DNA from 2 places in the Ramlibacter sp. 2FC genome. Region 1 is predicted to be linked to the other one. Evidence: predicted binding sites of a transcription regulator. Region 1 holds the regulator's gene; the other holds the start of a gene.

Evidence for each region. The regulator sigma-54, encoded in region 1, starts transcription at its own class of promoters, with help from an activator protein. The targets are predictions, from matches to a motif close to TGGCANGNAANCTGCTTT.
Region 2: a site for sigma-54 is predicted at 3,210-3,227, ahead of FFS10_RS03980 (pilin). Genes of this name have one in related genera too.

The regions. Positions count from the first base shown of each region.
Region 1 covers NZ_SCMM01000006.1:1,606-9,286, forward strand. The annotation lists gene FFS10_RS04165 (THUMP domain-containing class I SAM-dependent RNA methyltransferase) at 1-1,060, opposite strand, end outside; gene FFS10_RS04170 (RNA polymerase factor sigma-54) at 1,149-2,696, opposite strand; gene lptB (LPS export ABC transporter ATP-binding protein) at 2,714-3,502, opposite strand; gene lptA (lipopolysaccharide transport periplasmic protein LptA) at 3,508-4,131, opposite strand; gene FFS10_RS04185 (thiol:disulfide interchange protein DsbA/DsbL) at 4,238-4,882, opposite strand; gene FFS10_RS04190 (SPOR domain-containing protein) at 4,934-5,602, opposite strand; gene argS (arginine--tRNA ligase) at 5,611-7,296, opposite strand; gene FFS10_RS04200 (DUF2214 family protein) at 7,379-7,681, opposite strand, start outside.
Region 2 covers NZ_SCMM01000005.1:66,298-73,978, reverse strand. The annotation lists gene FFS10_RS03990 (PglL family O-oligosaccharyltransferase) at 1-903, opposite strand, end outside; gene FFS10_RS03985 (PglL family O-oligosaccharyltransferase) at 911-2,596, opposite strand; gene FFS10_RS03980 (pilin) at 2,677-3,168, opposite strand; gene FFS10_RS03975 (FHA domain-containing protein) at 3,362-4,009, opposite strand; gene FFS10_RS03970 (PP2C family protein-serine/threonine phosphatase) at 4,062-4,814, opposite strand; gene FFS10_RS03965 (TerC family protein) at 4,851-5,558, opposite strand; gene sucD (succinate--CoA ligase subunit alpha) at 5,697-6,590, opposite strand; gene sucC (ADP-forming succinate--CoA ligase subunit beta) at 6,603-7,681, opposite strand, start outside.

The sequences.
Region 1 (7,681 bases):
CGTCGTCGGTCTGCGCGGTCTCGCGGCCGGCGCGCGCAGTGCGGGACAAGGCCAGGGCGCCGGGCTGGAAGCCCTCGCGGCCGCGGCCGGCCACGCCGGCGGCGGCGATGCGCTCGCCATAGGGCGGGTTCAGCAGCATCACGCCGGGCCGCTCGCTGGGCGGCATGCGCTGCAGCGCGTCGCCGCCGCGCAGCTGCACGGCATGGCTCACGCCGGCGCGCTCGGCGTTGCGCTGGGCGAAGTCGACCATGCGGTGCGCCACGTCGCTGCCGAACACCGGCGCCACGGGGGCATGGACGGCGGCCTGGGCCTCGGCCTTGAGCGCCTGCCAGACATGGGGCTGGAACGGCAGCAGCTTCTCGAAGCCGAAGCGCCGCAGGCCGCCGGGCGCGATGCCGCAGGCGATCTGCGCGGCCTCGATGGCGATGGTGCCGCTGCCGCAGCAAGGGTCGTACAGCGGCAGGCCGTCGGCGCACTGCTGGTCCCAGCCGCTGGCCGCGATCATGGCGGCGGCCAGCGTTTCCTTGAGCGGCGCCTCGCCCTTGTCCTCGCGCCAGCCGCGCTTGAACAGCGGCTCGCCCGAGGTGTCAATGTAGAGCGTGGCCTGGTCCGAGGTCAGGTGGGCATAGATGCGCACGTCGGGCCAGCGCGTGTCCACGTCGGGCCGCACGCCGCCCTTGTTGCGGAAGCGGTCGGCCACCGCGTCCTTGATCTTGAGCGCTGCGAAGTTCAGGCTCTTGAGCGGGCTGTGCTGGGCCGTGATCTCGATCTTGAAGCTCTGCTTGGTGGTGAACCAGATCTCCCAGGCCACGCCGGCGGCCGCCTCGTAAAGGTCGGCCTCACCGCGGTAGGGGCGCTGCGCCAGCTGCACCAGCACGCGCTGCGCCAGGCGGCTGTGCAGGTTGAGAAGCATCGCGTCGCGCCAGGAGGCGCGCGCCAGCACGCCGCCGCGGCCGGTCAGCAAGTCCTGGCCGGTAAGACCGGTCAGTGCATGCACCTCGTCGGCCAGCAAGCCCTCGACGCCGGCGGCGCACGGAAGAAAAAGTTGTAGTTGATTCATGTATTGAGCGCCGCCGGGCCGCCCCAAGGCGCGAAGGCCCCCTCGGGGGGCAGCGCAGTACACGCAGTGACAAGCGTGGGGGCCATCCTTACAGGGCTTTTCTGAGGTTGGCGGGCGCGATGCGCAGCGCCTCGCGGTACTTGGCCACGGTGCGGCGCGCGCACTCTATGCCCTGCTCCTTGAGCATGTCGGAAATCTGGTTGTCGGACAGCGGCTTCTTGGGGCTCTCGGAGGCGACGAACTGCTTGATCAGGGCGCGCACCGCCGTGCTCGAGGCGTTGCCACCGGCCTCGGTGCCCAGGGCCGAGCCGAAGAAATACTTGAGCTCGAAGGTGCCGTAGGGCGTGGCCATGTACTTGGCGGTGGTGACGCGCGAGATGGTGGACTCGTGCAGGCCCAGTTCGTCGGCGATCTCGCGCAGCACCAACGGGCGCATGGCGAGCTCGCCGTGCACGAAGAAGCTCTTTTGCCGCTCGACGATGGCGTTGGCCACGCGCAGGATGGTGTCGAAGCGCTGCTGGATGTTCTTGATGAACCAGCGCGCCTCCTGCAGCCGCTGCTGCAGCGCCTGGTGGCCCTCGCCGCGGCCACCGCGCAGCGCGTTGGCGTAGATGTCGTGCACGCGCAGGCGCGGCATCACGTCGGGGTTGAGCTGCACGCGAAACTGCGGCTGCGAGGCGCGTCCGGTCTTGACCACGATCACGTCGGGCACCACCACCTGGCGCTCCACGTCGACGAAGCGCCGCCCGGGCTTGGGCTCGAGCCGGGCGATCAGGGCGATCGCGGCGCGGATCGCGGCCTCGGGCTCGCCGCACAGCTGGACCAGGCGGCGCATGTCGCGCCGCGCCAGCAGCTCGATGGGCTGGGCGCAGATGCGCAGCGCGGTGCGCGCCACCGCGTCCTCGGGCGCCTCGGCCAGGCGCGCACGCAGCTGCAGGCTCAGGCATTCGGCCAAGTTGCGCGCGCCCACGCCGGTGGGCTCCAGCGACTGCAGCAGGTACAGCGCCAGCGTGAAGCGGTGCACCAGCTCCTCGAACTGCTCCAGGTCCTCGCGCCCGGCCAGGCTCTCGGCCAGCGACTCGAGCGAGTCCTCGAGGTAGCCGTCGTCGTTGATCGACTCGATCAGGAAGCGCAGGACCGCACGGTCCAGTTCGGACAGGCGCAGCGCCAGGGCCTGGCGGTGCAGGAACTCGGTCAGCGACTCCTGGCTGCGCGCCAGCTCGCCGGCGTCTGCCACCTCGTCGTCATCGCTGTGCTTGCGCGCCGGCGCATCGCCGCCCCACTCGCTGTCGTCGGGTGCGAGCTCCACGCTGCCATCGCCCTCCCAGCTCTCGGTGCCGTCGAGCTCGGCCTCGACTGTCGCCGCGGGCCCCTCGTCGGCACCCGTGCCGACGGGCTCGGCCGCGGCCTCGGACAGGCGATCTCCGGCGCTGGGCCCGGCGTCGGCCTGCTCGAGGCCGTAGTCCTCGCGCGGCGCCTCGTCGTTGGCCAGCTCCAGGAAAGGGTTCTCGTCGAGCATCTGCTCGACCTCCTGGCTCAGCTCCAGCGTGGACAGCTGCAGCAGGCGGATCGACTGCTGCAACTGGGGCGTGAGCGCGAGGTGCTGCGAAACGCGCAGCGAGAGACCCTGTTTCATGGCACGGCCTGTGGCGCTTACATGCGGAAGTGCTCGCCCAGGTACACGCGGCGCACTTCGGCGTTGTTCACGATCTCCTGCGGCGTGCCCTGGGCCAGCACCCGCCCCTCGCTGATGATGTAGGCGTGGTCGCAGATGCCCAGCGTCTCGCGCACGTTGTGGTCGGTGATCAGCACGCCGATGCCGCGGCTCTTGAGGAAGGCGATGATGCGCTGGATCTCGATCACGGCGATCGGGTCGATGCCGGCGAAGGGCTCGTCGAGCAGGATGAAGCGCGGCGAGGTCGCCAGGGCGCGCGCGATCTCGACGCGGCGCCGCTCGCCGCCCGACAGGGCCACGGCCGGCGAGTCGCGCAGGGGCTCGACGCGCAGGTCCTGCAGCAGGTCCGTGAGGCGGCGCTCGATCTCCGCGTCGGCCAGCGGCTTGCCGTCGGCGCCGCGCTGCAGCTCGAGCACGGCGCGCACGTTGTCGGCCACGCTGAGTTTGCGGAAGATGGAAGCCTCCTGCGGCAGGTAGGACAGGCCCAGGCGCGAGCGGCGGTGGATGGGCATGTGCGCCACGGCTTGGCCGTCGATGCGGATCTCGCCCGCGTCGGCGCGCACCAGGCCCACGATCATGTAGAAGGAGGTGGTCTTGCCCGCACCGTTGGGGCCCAGCAGGCCCACGACCTCGCCCTTTTTCACCGACAGCGAGACGTCGTGCACGACCTTGCGGCTGCCGTAGGACTTCTGCAGCTGCAGGGCCTCGAGCCGCCCGTCGCCGGCGGCCTCATGCGACCCGGTGGCCGCCGGGTGGGAGCGCGCCACCGCCGTCACGGGCGCTCCCCGCCCAGGCTGGTGCTGGGGCGCAGGTTCGGCGTCCCCTGGGGCGCTGCCGGCGCCGAGGCGGCCGATCGCGGCGCCAGCATGGCACGCACGCGGCCGCCGGGTGCGGCGGCGCCGCTGGCGCCGGCCGGGCGCGGCGTGCCGTCCACGGTGAAGACCTCGGTGCTGTTGTTGTAGACGATCACGTTGCCGGTGATCTCGTCGTTCAGCGTGCTGCCGCGGTAGCGCCGCAACTCGGCGCGGCGGGTGAAGCGCACGCTGTCGGCGCGCCCGTCGTAGTCGATGACCTCGCCCTCGCCCTCGATGTACTCGTCGGGCGCGCCGCGCTTCTGGCGGAAGAAGGCGCGCTGGCCGGCTTCGGCGGTCAGAGTGCCGTACTGGCGCCCCTCGGCGTCCTGGCGCACGTCCAGCCGCGCGCCGCGCATGACGATGGTGCCCTTGGTCACGACCACGCGCCCGGTGAAGGTGCTGGTCTGCTTCTGGTCGTCGTAGCGCAGCGTATCGGCCTCGATGTTCATGGGCTTGTCGCGGTCGGCACGCTCGGCGGCCGCAGGCAGCGCGCAAAGGACCAGGGACAGGGCGAGCAAGTGCTTGGCGTAGGGCGTTTTCATAAGGGCATGAATCTTGCTCGATTGTAGCGGCGCAGGCCGCGGAGACCTGGCGCCGCCGCATGAAAAAGCCCGCATCGCGGGCTTTCGACATGACCTGGCCGCGCGCTCAGCGGCCCTTGCGCGTCTCGTCGACCAGGTAGTTGACCACCTGCAGGGCGCGCTCCATGCTGCCGGCCAGCGAGCCATCGGTGTAGTAGCGGCCCGCGATGCCCAGCGAGGGCACGCCCTCGACCTTGAAGGCCTCCTGCAGCTGCACCGCGCGGCGCAGCTTGCTGGCCACGCCGAAGGACTTGTAGACCTCGGCAAACTTGGCCTTGTCCAGGCCCTGCTTCTCGGCCCAGGCCAGGATGGTCTCGTCGCGGTTCAGCGCCTGGCGCTCCACGTGCACGGCGTGGAACACCTTGCGGTGCAGCTCCTCGAGCTTGTTCATGGCTTCCAGCGTGTAGTACAGGCGCTGCTGCGGCGCGAAGTCGTCGCGGAAGGCCACCGGCACGCGGCGCACGCTCACGTCCTTGGGCGCGGCCTTGACCCAGGCGTCGAAGGCCGGCTCGAAGGCGTTGCAGTGCGGGCAGCTGTACCAGAAGAACTCGATCACCTCGACCTTGCCGGCCCCGGTCTCGACCGGCACGCGCTTGTCCAGCTCGATGTAGTCCTTGCCCTCGCGCGGCTTGAAGGCCTGGGCCGAGGAAAGGGCCGGGACACCCGCCAGCGCGACTGCGGCCGCCCCCATGGAAAATTCACGACGTTTCATTGATTGATTCACTCCTGTTCCTCACAGAGCCCGGCCGGTGGCCGAAGTTCCTCAGCGCTGCACGCGCACCAGGGCCGCCTCCACGCCGTTGCCCTCCAGCCGCTCCTTGAGGCGCTCGGCGGCATCGCGCTGGTCGAACGGGCCCACGCGCACTCGGTAGACCGTGCGGCCGGCCTGCTCGCGCTCGCTCACGCGCGCCTCCACGCCCATCAGCGAGAGCTTGGCACGGTGCGCCTCGGCGTCCTCGGGGGTGCGGAAGGCGCCGGCCTGCACGAAGTAGCTGAACGGGTCGGCCGTCGCGGCGCCCGCCTTGGCGCGCGCCAGGTCGCCCAGCGGGTCGGCCGAGGCGGCCGGCCGGCTCGCCGGCGGCTTGGCGGCGGGCGCCGCGTTGGGACCCGCGCCGCGCAGGATGGGGATCTCGGGCGCCGGCGCCGGCGTGGCCGCAGGGGCCGGCGCGGGAACCACGGCGCCGACGGGACCGCTGGCCGCGGGCGGCGCGGAGCGCGCCGGGCTCTTGCCGTACAGCGGCGCGTTCGGGTCCCAGTCCTTGTTCTTCCTGGCCTCGGCCGCGTCCTGGTCGGCCGAGCGCGGCTGGTTCTTGTTCAAGAAGGGCACGGGCATCTTGGTCACGTAGATCGCCACAGCCAGCGCCACGCCCAGACCCACCAGCAGGCCGACGATGAAACCGAGGAAGGTTCCGCCTTGTTGCTCTCGTCTCATCTGGGCCCTCACATCTTGCTCGGAGCCGACACGCCGAGCACCGCCAGGCCATTGTGCAGCACCTGGGCGGTCGCGGCGACCAGGGCCAGGCGCGCGCGCTTGACGGCCTGGTCGTCGACCAGGATGCGCTCGGCGTCGTAGTAGCTGTGGTAGCTGGCGGCCAGCTCGCGCAGGTAGAAGCTCACGTCGTGCGGCGCGAAGTCCTGCGCCGCCGCGGCCAGCATCTCGGGGTACTTGGCCAGCTGCAGCATCAGGGCCTGGGCGGCCGGGCTGTCCAGCGCCCCGAGCTCGGCGTCCTTCAGCGCGGCCAGGTCGCCGCCTTCCTTGTCCTGCCAGGCCGCGAGCACCGAGCAGATGCGCGCGTGGGCGTACTGCACGTAGTAGACCGGGTTGTCGCTGTTCTGCGCCAGCGCCAGGTCGATGTCGAACACGTACTCGGTGTCGGGCTTGCGGCTGAGCAGGAAGAAGCGCACCGCGTCCTTGCTGGTCCACTCGATCAGGTCGCGCAGCGTGACGTAGCTGCCGGCGCGCTTGGAGATCTTGACCTCGTGGCCGCCGCGCATCACGCGCACCATGGTGTGCAGCACGTAGTCGGGGTAGCCCTCGGGGATGCCCGCGCCCACGGCCTGCAGGCCGGCGCGCACGCGCGCGATGGTGCCGTGGTGGTCCGTGCCCTGGATGTTGACGACCTTGCTGAAGCCGCGCTCCCACTTGGTGATGTGGTAGGCCACGTCGGGTACGAAATAGGTGTAGGAGCCGTCGCCCTTGCGCATGACGCGGTCCTTGTCGTCGCCGTACTCGGTGGTCCTGAGCCACAGCGCGCCGTCATGCTCGTAGGTCTTGCCGGCCTCGCGCAGCTTCTGCACCGCCGCGTCGACCTTGCCGCTGGTGTAGAGGCTGGACTCGAGGTAGTAGTGGTCGAAGCGCACCTCGAAGGCCTTGAGGTCCAGGTCCTGCTCGTGGCGCAGGTAGGCCACGGCGAACAGGCGCATGCCGTCCAGGTCGTCGACGTCGCCCGAGGCGGTGAACTCGCGGTCGTCCGAGCGCACGGTCTTCCTGGCCATGAAGTCGGCCGCGATGTCGGCGATGTAGTCGCCGTTGTAGGCGGCCTCGGGCCACTCTGGATCGCCCGGCTTGAAGCCCTTGGCGCGCAGCTGCACGCTGGTGGCCAGGGTGCCGATCTGCACGCCCGCGTCGTTGTAATAGAACTCGCGGTGCACGTCCCAGCCCTGGGTCTCGAACAGGTGGCAGATCGCGTCACCCAGGGCCGCCTGGCGGCCATGGCCCACGTGCAGCGGTCCGGTGGGGTTGGCCGAGACGAACTCGACCAGCACGCGCTGGCCGCGCACCGGCTGAAAGCCGAAGCGGTCTGCGGCCGCCAGCACCTCGCGCACGATCTGCTGCTTGGCAGCCGGCTTGAGGCGGATGTTGAGGAAGCCGGGGCCGGCGATGTCGATGGCGTCGACCCAGGTCATGAACGGGGTCGTGGTCTGCAGGCTGGCGCTCAGGCTCTGCGCGAGCTGGCGCGGGTTCGCCTTGAGCGGCTTGGCCAGCTGCATGGCGGCGGTGCAGGCCAGGTCGCCATGCGCGGCCACCTTGGGTGACTCGAAGGCCGCCTTGGAGCCGGCACCGGGGGAGAGTTTTTCCAGCTCGGCCGCGAGCGCGGCGAGCAATTCCTGTTTGACGGAGAGCATCGCCAGATTCTAAGTGCCGCCCAGCCCGGCGCCGGGCTGCAAGGCCAGCGAGGACACGTCAGTGCCGAGCGTGGGGGCCATGTCAGCGCGCCAGGAACACCGCCGCCAGCGGGATCAGCGGCAGCAGATGGGCCTGGACCATGACCATGCGGCGCGCGCGCCGCACCTGCCCGGCATCGGGCAGGCCGCCGCCGGCGTCCAGCGCTCGCCGCCAGCGCAGGAACATCAGGGTGGGCCGGATCGAGAGCAGGCCGATGACGACGAACAGCGTGAGCTTGAGGTGCAGCAGCGGGTGGCTCCAGTACCAGCCGCTGCCCTTGGCGCCGAAATAGATGCGCGCCAGGCCGGTCAGCAGCACGGCGCCGGCCGACAGGCCGTAGACCAG
Region 2 (7,681 bases), on a different contig from region 1:
CCCCTCGTAGAGCGTGACGAAGTGGGCGTAGTCCAGCTCGCCCCAGCCCCAGCCCAGCCAGGGCCGCAGGGCAATCAGCTGCAGCACGTTGCGCCACAGCGTGAGACGGCTCGCGCAGTCCACCTGCTCGCTGGCCAGGCGCGCCAGGGCGCCCGGCGGCAGCGCGCCGAGCCCCGCCAGCCAGGGTAGAGCCATGCTCGCCGCGCCGTAGGCCAGCACCGCGACGACCAACATGCGCCGTTGCAGCGGCCGGCGCAACGCCCCCCAGCCGCCGGCCAACACCAGCACCACGGCCAGTTGGACCAGGCCGGTGCGTGAACCCGAAGCGGCGTTGCCGGCGGCCAGCAGGGCCGCGCCCAGCGTCAGCAGCACAGCCTGCTTGCGCTGCGCCGGCGAGGCCGCCAGGTACAGCCCGGCCACCAGGCCGATGTTGGTCAAAGAGGCGAACTGGTTGCGCTGGCGCAGATTGGCGAAGGCCTGGCCGACCTCCGTGGCGTTGATCCAGGGAGCGAGTGCGGCGCCGACGCCGGCGTACTGCATGAGGCCCATGAAGCTGCTGAGCAGGCCGGCCAGCAGCCAGGCCCAGGCCAGCAGATGCGCGCCCCGCCCCTGCTCGCCGGCCTGGGTCGCCGCGTAACCGGCGCAGACCATGAGCCCGCCCACCAGGGTCCCGGCCCACACCAGCGGCGCCGTCAGCGCGCTGGCCGCCGCGAGCGCACTCAGCGCCAGAACCAGGCCCGACAGCACGCGGCCCTGGGGCGCAGCCAGGAACCACAGCAGGGCGGCGACCAGCAGGCCGAACAGCATGGGTTGCACGGCGGGCGAGGGCCCGCCCGCAAAGGGCCAGAGCCACAAGGCCAGCAGCAGACCGGTCGTCGACCAGGCAGAAATCGTTCTTGTCATCCAGCGGTCAGGGCAGGCGCAGGCTGTCGCGTGGCAGGTGATGGTCGTCCAGTTTCTGTTCCATTTGTTCGCGCAGTTGCCGGTGGATTTTCTCACCGTGCTGCGCACGCAGCACCTGCATCTGTCGCGCCGCTTCCTCGCCCTGGCCGTTCAGCGCCAGCGCCAGCGCATAGCGGTACTGCGTGGCCGTCCAGGGGTGGCGCAGGGCCATCTGCCTGATCAAGCCCAGCTGGCCTTCCGGCATGCCCGGCCGCAGCTCGATGCGCATGCTGTCCAGCAAGGCGCCCAGCTGCGTCAGCAGCAACACCCTGGGCCGCTCGTGCCCGGCCGGCGTCTGGCCGACGCGCAGGGCCTCGAAACGCGCTACGCGGAAATCCTCTTCGACACGCAGGTACTCGACCGCCGACCAGAACACGAATCCCGCCGCCGCCAGCAGCAGGACCGCTGCAGGCCTGCGTCCCAGCCGAAGCAGCGGCCGGACACCGAGCCGGCCCTCGAGCACGCCGAGCGCCAGCATCACCGGCACGAGGAAATAGGCGTAGGCATGCGGAAACTCGAGCATCGCATGCACGCCGACCGGCAAGGCCACGGCAAGGGCGTACCAGCTGACGGCGTCACTGGCGGCGCGCAGCCGACGCCAGAGCCAGAGCGCCGTCGCGCCGACCAGCACCAGCGTCGCGGGGATGCCCAGCCACAGCGCCAGGTCCAGGACCAGGTTGTGGCTGTAAGTGAAGGGCTCGCTGGTCGCATAGGCGTGGGCCACGGCATTGTGCGCCTCGGCCACATTGCCCATGCCCCAGCCCCACCAGGGGCGCATCAGCACGGCCTCGATCAGTTGCGGCCAGACCGTCAGGCGCAGGCTGCCGGTCGCCAAACGGCCCTGGACCTCGCCCGGGCCCGCCATATGCACGGCCGCAAACACCGAGGGCCAGACCACGAACATCAGGCCAGCAATTCCGCCAGCAGCCGGGCCCCACCCCGCCGGCGTCCGTGCTGCCGCCCCGTGGCGCTTGGCGAGCCACCAAAGCAGCAACACGCCCAGTCCCAGCAGCCCTGCGCGCGACTCGGTCATCGCCAGGCCCGCAGACAACAGCGCCCACAGCAGGGCAGCGACCGCGCCGCCGAGCCGGCGGATGGCCAGTAGATGCATGACACTGGCCATGGCCATGACCAGCAGGATGGCCAGGTGGTTGGGCTGGCCCATGTTGCCGCCGGGGCGACGCAGACTGGGCATGCGCGCAATCCAGGCCGAGTCTTGCCACAGGTCGAAGGCCTGGGCGCCGGCCACCGCCGAGGAAACCATGCCGCCGACCAGCAGCACCGCAGCCAGCCGTTCCAGCAGGGACCCGTCATCCGCCGAGGCGCAGGCCGGCTCTTCGGCGCCCTTGGCGCCCGCGTAGCCCAGCGTCAGCGCCGTCGCACACAGGGCCGCATAGAGGACGAACACCAGCGCGCTGCCCCAGAAGGCGATGCTGCCCGCCGCCGCCTGCAACACCGCCCAGGCAGCCAGCGCCAGGAAAGGCCACGCAATGAGCGGGACCGCCAGCCGGTGGGAAAAGGCTCCCTTGGGACCCGGCATGGCGATACCGGCGCCCAGCAGCACGACCAGGAACGCCGGGGCCTCGGCATGCCAGCTGACCCAGGGGGGGAAATGGACGGGCACCAGCCAGGCCAGCGCCATAAGCAGGCCCATGCCGTAAGGCCAGCAGACGCCCAAAGAAAAACGCCCCGGAAGGGGCGTTTTCAGCATACCAATTAATGCCGCCTTCGACATCAGAGGCCGCGACAGGAACCCGGCAGGTACTTGCTCGGCACAGTAGTTACGAAAGCGCTGGTACCCGCGGCAGTCGTATTGCCGCAGACCCACTTGAATACCGCTGAGCCGCCCGTAGGAGTGGCATTGGCACTATCCAGGGGGACCAGCGTCACGAATTTTCCATCGATATTGGTCGCGTCAATGCCGGTGGCCGTTACGCGAACGGCACCGTTTGCATCGGTCTCAACCTTGGCCACGTACTTGGACGATGCCGTGGAGCTTTCGCAACCCCAGTCATTGGCCACGGGCAGGCTGCCTGCCGAGTTGGACTGGAACACTTCGGTAATCGTCGTACGGCAAGCAGATGCGGCTAGCACCACCTCGGACATTTTCGCCCGCTTGCTGTAGTCCTGGTACGCCGGCAGCGCCACGGCGGCCAGGATGCCGATGATCGCCACGACGATCATCAGTTCGATCAGTGTGAAACCCTGTTGCATGGAACGCTTCATTGCTTACTCTCCTTGAGTTGATGCACAAGTGCATGCCGGAGTCCGCAGATTTCGTGCCAGGCGGGAATCGGTGGCCGCGAGGCTCAAATTGAGCACCTTTGGATTAAATTTCCCGCCCTTTTCGGACTCGTCGGGCGCAGGGCTGACATTTCCCGTCAGGCCGCCCTGACAATTCGTGTCAGGCTCAGGCGCTTCAGGCGCGCACGAACTGCATCTGCACGCCCGACAGATCGATATGGTCACCGTCGGCCAGCATCAGCGGCTCGCTGCCCAGCGCCTGGCCGTTGACAGCGGGCGCCTCGCCTTCGATATGAGTCAGCGCGAAGCCCTGCGGCCGGTGCGTGATGGCGGCCACGCCGACCCCGGGCTTGCCCAGGGTGGTGACGATCTTGACCAGGGGCAGCTCGCGGCCGGCACCGGGCCCGTTCAGGACGCGGATACGGGGCCCGGTGCCCGGAGCCGGGGCGGCTGCCACGTCCGAGGCGACGGCCGGTGCGGCGGAAGGCAGTACGGAAGGTGCCGGCGGGGACACGGGCGCCGCCTGGCCGGCCGGCTGCTCCTGCAGGAAGCGCAGGCGGTACTTGCCGATCTCGACCAGGTCGTCGTGCTGCAGCTGGGCCAGCTTGACCGGCCGGCCGTTGAGGCGGGTGCCGTTGGTGCTGCCCAGGTCGTGCAGCAGCACCTGCTGACCCACCAGCTCGAGCGCCGCGTGCTCGCCGCTGACCGCGAGGTTGTCGATCACGATGTCGTTGTAGGGCCGGCGGCCGATGGTCGTGCGCGCCTGGGTCAGTTGGGCTTCCTTGATGACGACGCCGTCGATCGAGACGATGACTTTGGGCATGGGGTTCCTAGGGCCTGTTCTTGCGCCACGAGCCAAATTGTAGGATGGCCGCTCAGGCCGGGGCGCTCAGTTGCGCGAGCACGACGGAAACATTGTCGCGCCCGCCCTCGGCGTTGGCGCCGTCGACCAGGCGCTGCGCCTGCGCCTGCAGGCCGCCGCCCTGGGCGAGCAGGCCGGCCAATCGCTCGTCATCGAGCATGTCGGTCAGGCCGTCGGAGCACAGCAGGTACAGGTCGCCCGGCTCGACGGCCAAGGCGCGCAGCGCCAGCACCACACGTGCCTCCACGCCCAGCGCCCGGGTCAGCAGGAAGCGGCCGGCGGAGCGGGCCGCCTGGGCCGGCGTCAGCAGGCCGGCGTCGAGCTGGCGCTGCAGCAGGGTGTGGTCGGTGGTCAAACGCTCCAGACGCCCCTGGCGCCAGCAGTAGGCGCGTGAATCGCCCACATGGCCGAGCAGGAGCTGGCTGCCATGGAAGGCACCGAACACCACCGTGGTGCCCATGCCGGCGTATTCGGCACGGCTGGCCGCCGCCTGCAGGATGGCCTGGTTCACACGGTCGACGCAGTCGCGCAAGGCCCCCATGGCCTCGGCCGCCGTGGCCTGGCGGCCCGGCCCCGACAGCCAGGGGCCCAGCTCGGCGGCGATCAGGCTCACCGCCATGCGGCTGGCCACCTCGCCGGCCTGGTGGCCGCCCATGCCGTCGGCCAGGACGATCAGCCGGCTGGCCTCGTCGACGCAAACCGCATCCTCGTTGTTGGGCCGCAGCCGGCCGGCGTCCGTCAGCGCGCAGAAGCTGTGCAACATCATGACCGCGCCGCTGCGGATGGCCGATCAGGCGTTTCCTCAGGCCGTCTCCGTCTGGGCGGTGCGGCCGCGCTGCAGGAGCTTGCCGACCGCCAGCACGATCAGGGCACCGGCGACGCCCAGGGCGTAGTTCCAGGCCTTGCCCTGGGGCAGGTACTCGACCAGGCCGGGGTCGGTGTGCACCATGGTGCCGGCGATCCAGCCCAGCAGCATGCCACCCACGGTGATGATGAAGGGGAAGCGGTCCATCAGCTTGAGCACCAGCTGGCTGCCCCATACGATGATGGGAATGCTGACCAGCAGACCGAAGATCACCAGCGGCAGCTGGTGCTGCTCGCCCGCGCCCTGGGCGGCGCCGGCGATCGCGATCACGTTGTCTATGCTCATCACCAGGTCGGCCACGATCACGGTCTTGACGGCGCCCCAGAGCTTGTCGCTGGCCTTGATGTTGCTGTGCTCGTCCTCGTCCTCGGGCACCAGCAGCTTGATGCCGATCCAGACCAGCAGCGCGCCGCCGACCAGCTTGAGGTAGGGAATGGCCAGCAGGGTCAGGGCGAAGGCGATCAGGATCACGCGCAGCACGATGGCGCCGGCCGTGCCCCAGAGGATGCCCTTGGTGCGCTGGTGCGCCGGCAGCTGGCGGCAAGCCAGTGCGATGACCACGGCGTTGTCGCCGCCGAGCAGGATGTCGATCATGATGATCTGACCGACGGCGAGCCAGAAATGGGCGGTGAGGAATTCTTCCACGGTGATCTTTCGGACGGACGCCACAGGGCGTCATTGAAAAAAATGACAAAGCCGGATTGTCCCGCAGGAAATCCGGCTTGGCATTGTGGCAAACCGCAATGACGCCCGGCACCGGGCGCCATTGCGAAGGCCCCAGGCTTACAGCAGGCCCTTGAGCAGGCGCCCCATCTCGGACGGGTTGCGCGTGATCTTGAAGCCGCATTCCTCCATGATGGCCAGCTTGGCGTCGGCCGTGTCGGCGCCGCCGGAGATCAGCGCGCCGGCATGGCCCATGCGCTTGCCGGGGGGCGCCGTCACGCCGGCGATGAAGCCGACTATGGGCTTCTTCATGTTGGCCTTGCACCAGCGCGCGGCTTCCGCCTCGTCCGGGCCGCCGATCTCGCCGATCATGATCACGGCGTCGGTGTCCGGGTCGTCGTTGAAGGCCTGCATCACGTCGATGTGCTTGAGGCCGTTGATCGGGTCGCCGCCGATGCCCACGGCCGAGGACTGGCCGATGCCCAGCTCGGTCAGCTGCGCCACGGCTTCGTAGGTCAGGGTGCCGGAGCGGCTGACGACGCCGACGCGGCCCTTCTTGTGGATGTGGCCGGGCATGATGCCGATCTTGATCTCGTCGGGCGTGATCAGGCCCGGGCAGTTGGGGCCCAGCAGCAGGGTCTTCTTGCCGCCGGCGGCCTCCTTGGCCTTCATCTTGTTGCGCACTTCGAGCATGTCGCGCACCGGGATGCCTTCGGTGATGCAGATCGCCAGGTCCAGGTCGGCTTCGACGGCCTCCCAGATCGCGGCGGCCGCGCCGGCGGGCGGCACGTAGATCACGGAGACGGTGGCGCCGGAGGCCTGCTTGGCTTCCTGCACGGTGGCGTAGATGGGCACGCCCTCGAAGTCCTCACCGGCCTTCTTGGGGTTGACGCCGGCGACGAAACAGTTGGCGCCGTTGGCGTACTCGCGGCACTTGGAGGTGTGGAACATGCCGGTCTTGCCGGTGATGCCCTGGGTGATGACTTTGGTGTCTTTGTTGATGTAGATGGACATGGCGGACTCCTCTTAGGCGTTGACGGCGGCGACCACCTTCTGGGCGGCTTCGGCCATGGTGTCGGCGCTGATGATGGGCAGGCCGGATTCGGCCAGCATCTTCTTGCCCAGCTCTTCGTTGGTGCCCTTCATGCGCACGACCAGCGGCACGGACAGGTTCACGGCCTTGCAGGCGGTGATGATGCCGGTGGCGATGGTGTCGCAGCGCATGATGCCGCCGAAGATGTTGACGAGGATCGCCTTGACCTTGGGGTTCTTGAGCATGATCTTGAAGGCCTCGGTGACCTTCTCGGGGGTGGCGCCGCCGCCCACGTCCAGGAAGTTGGCCGGCTCGGCGCCGAACAGCTTGATGGTGTCCATGGTGGCCATGGCCAGGCCCGCGCCGTTGACCAGGCAGCCGATGTTGCCGTCCAGGCTGATGTAGGCCAGGTCGAACTTGCTGGCCTCGATCTCGGCCGGGTCCTCCTCGTCGAGGTCGCGCAGGGCGACGATCTCGGGGTGGCGGAACAGGGCGTTGGCGTCGAAGTTGAACTTGGCGTCCAGCGCCATCAGCTGGTTCTGGCTGTCACGGTTGAGCGGGTTGATCTCGACCAGGGAGGCGTCGGTGTCCATGTAGCACTTGTAGAGCTTCTGGAACAGGTCGACGGCCTGGGCCGTGGACTCGGCGGGCAGGCCGATGCCGGCGGCGATCTTCCTGGCCTGCTCGGCGGTCAGGCCGGCGAGCGGGTCGATGAACTCGGTGATGATCTTCTCGGGCGTGCTGTGCGCCACTTCCTCGATGTCCATGCCGCCTTCGCTGGAGGCGATGAAGGCGAGCTTCTGCGTGGCGCGATCGGTGACGACGGAGACGTAGTATTCCTTCTGGATGTCGGCGCCGTCTTCGATGTACAGGCGGCGCACCTTCTGGCCCTCGGGGCCGGTCTGGTGGGTCTTGAGCTGCATGCCCAGGATCTCGCCGGCCAGGCGCTTGACGTCGTCGATGCTCTTGGCGACCTTGACGCCGCCGCCCTTGCCGCGCCCGCCGGCGTGGATCTGCGCCTTCACCACCCACACCGGGCCGCCCAGCTTCTGGGCGGCTTCCACCGCCTCCT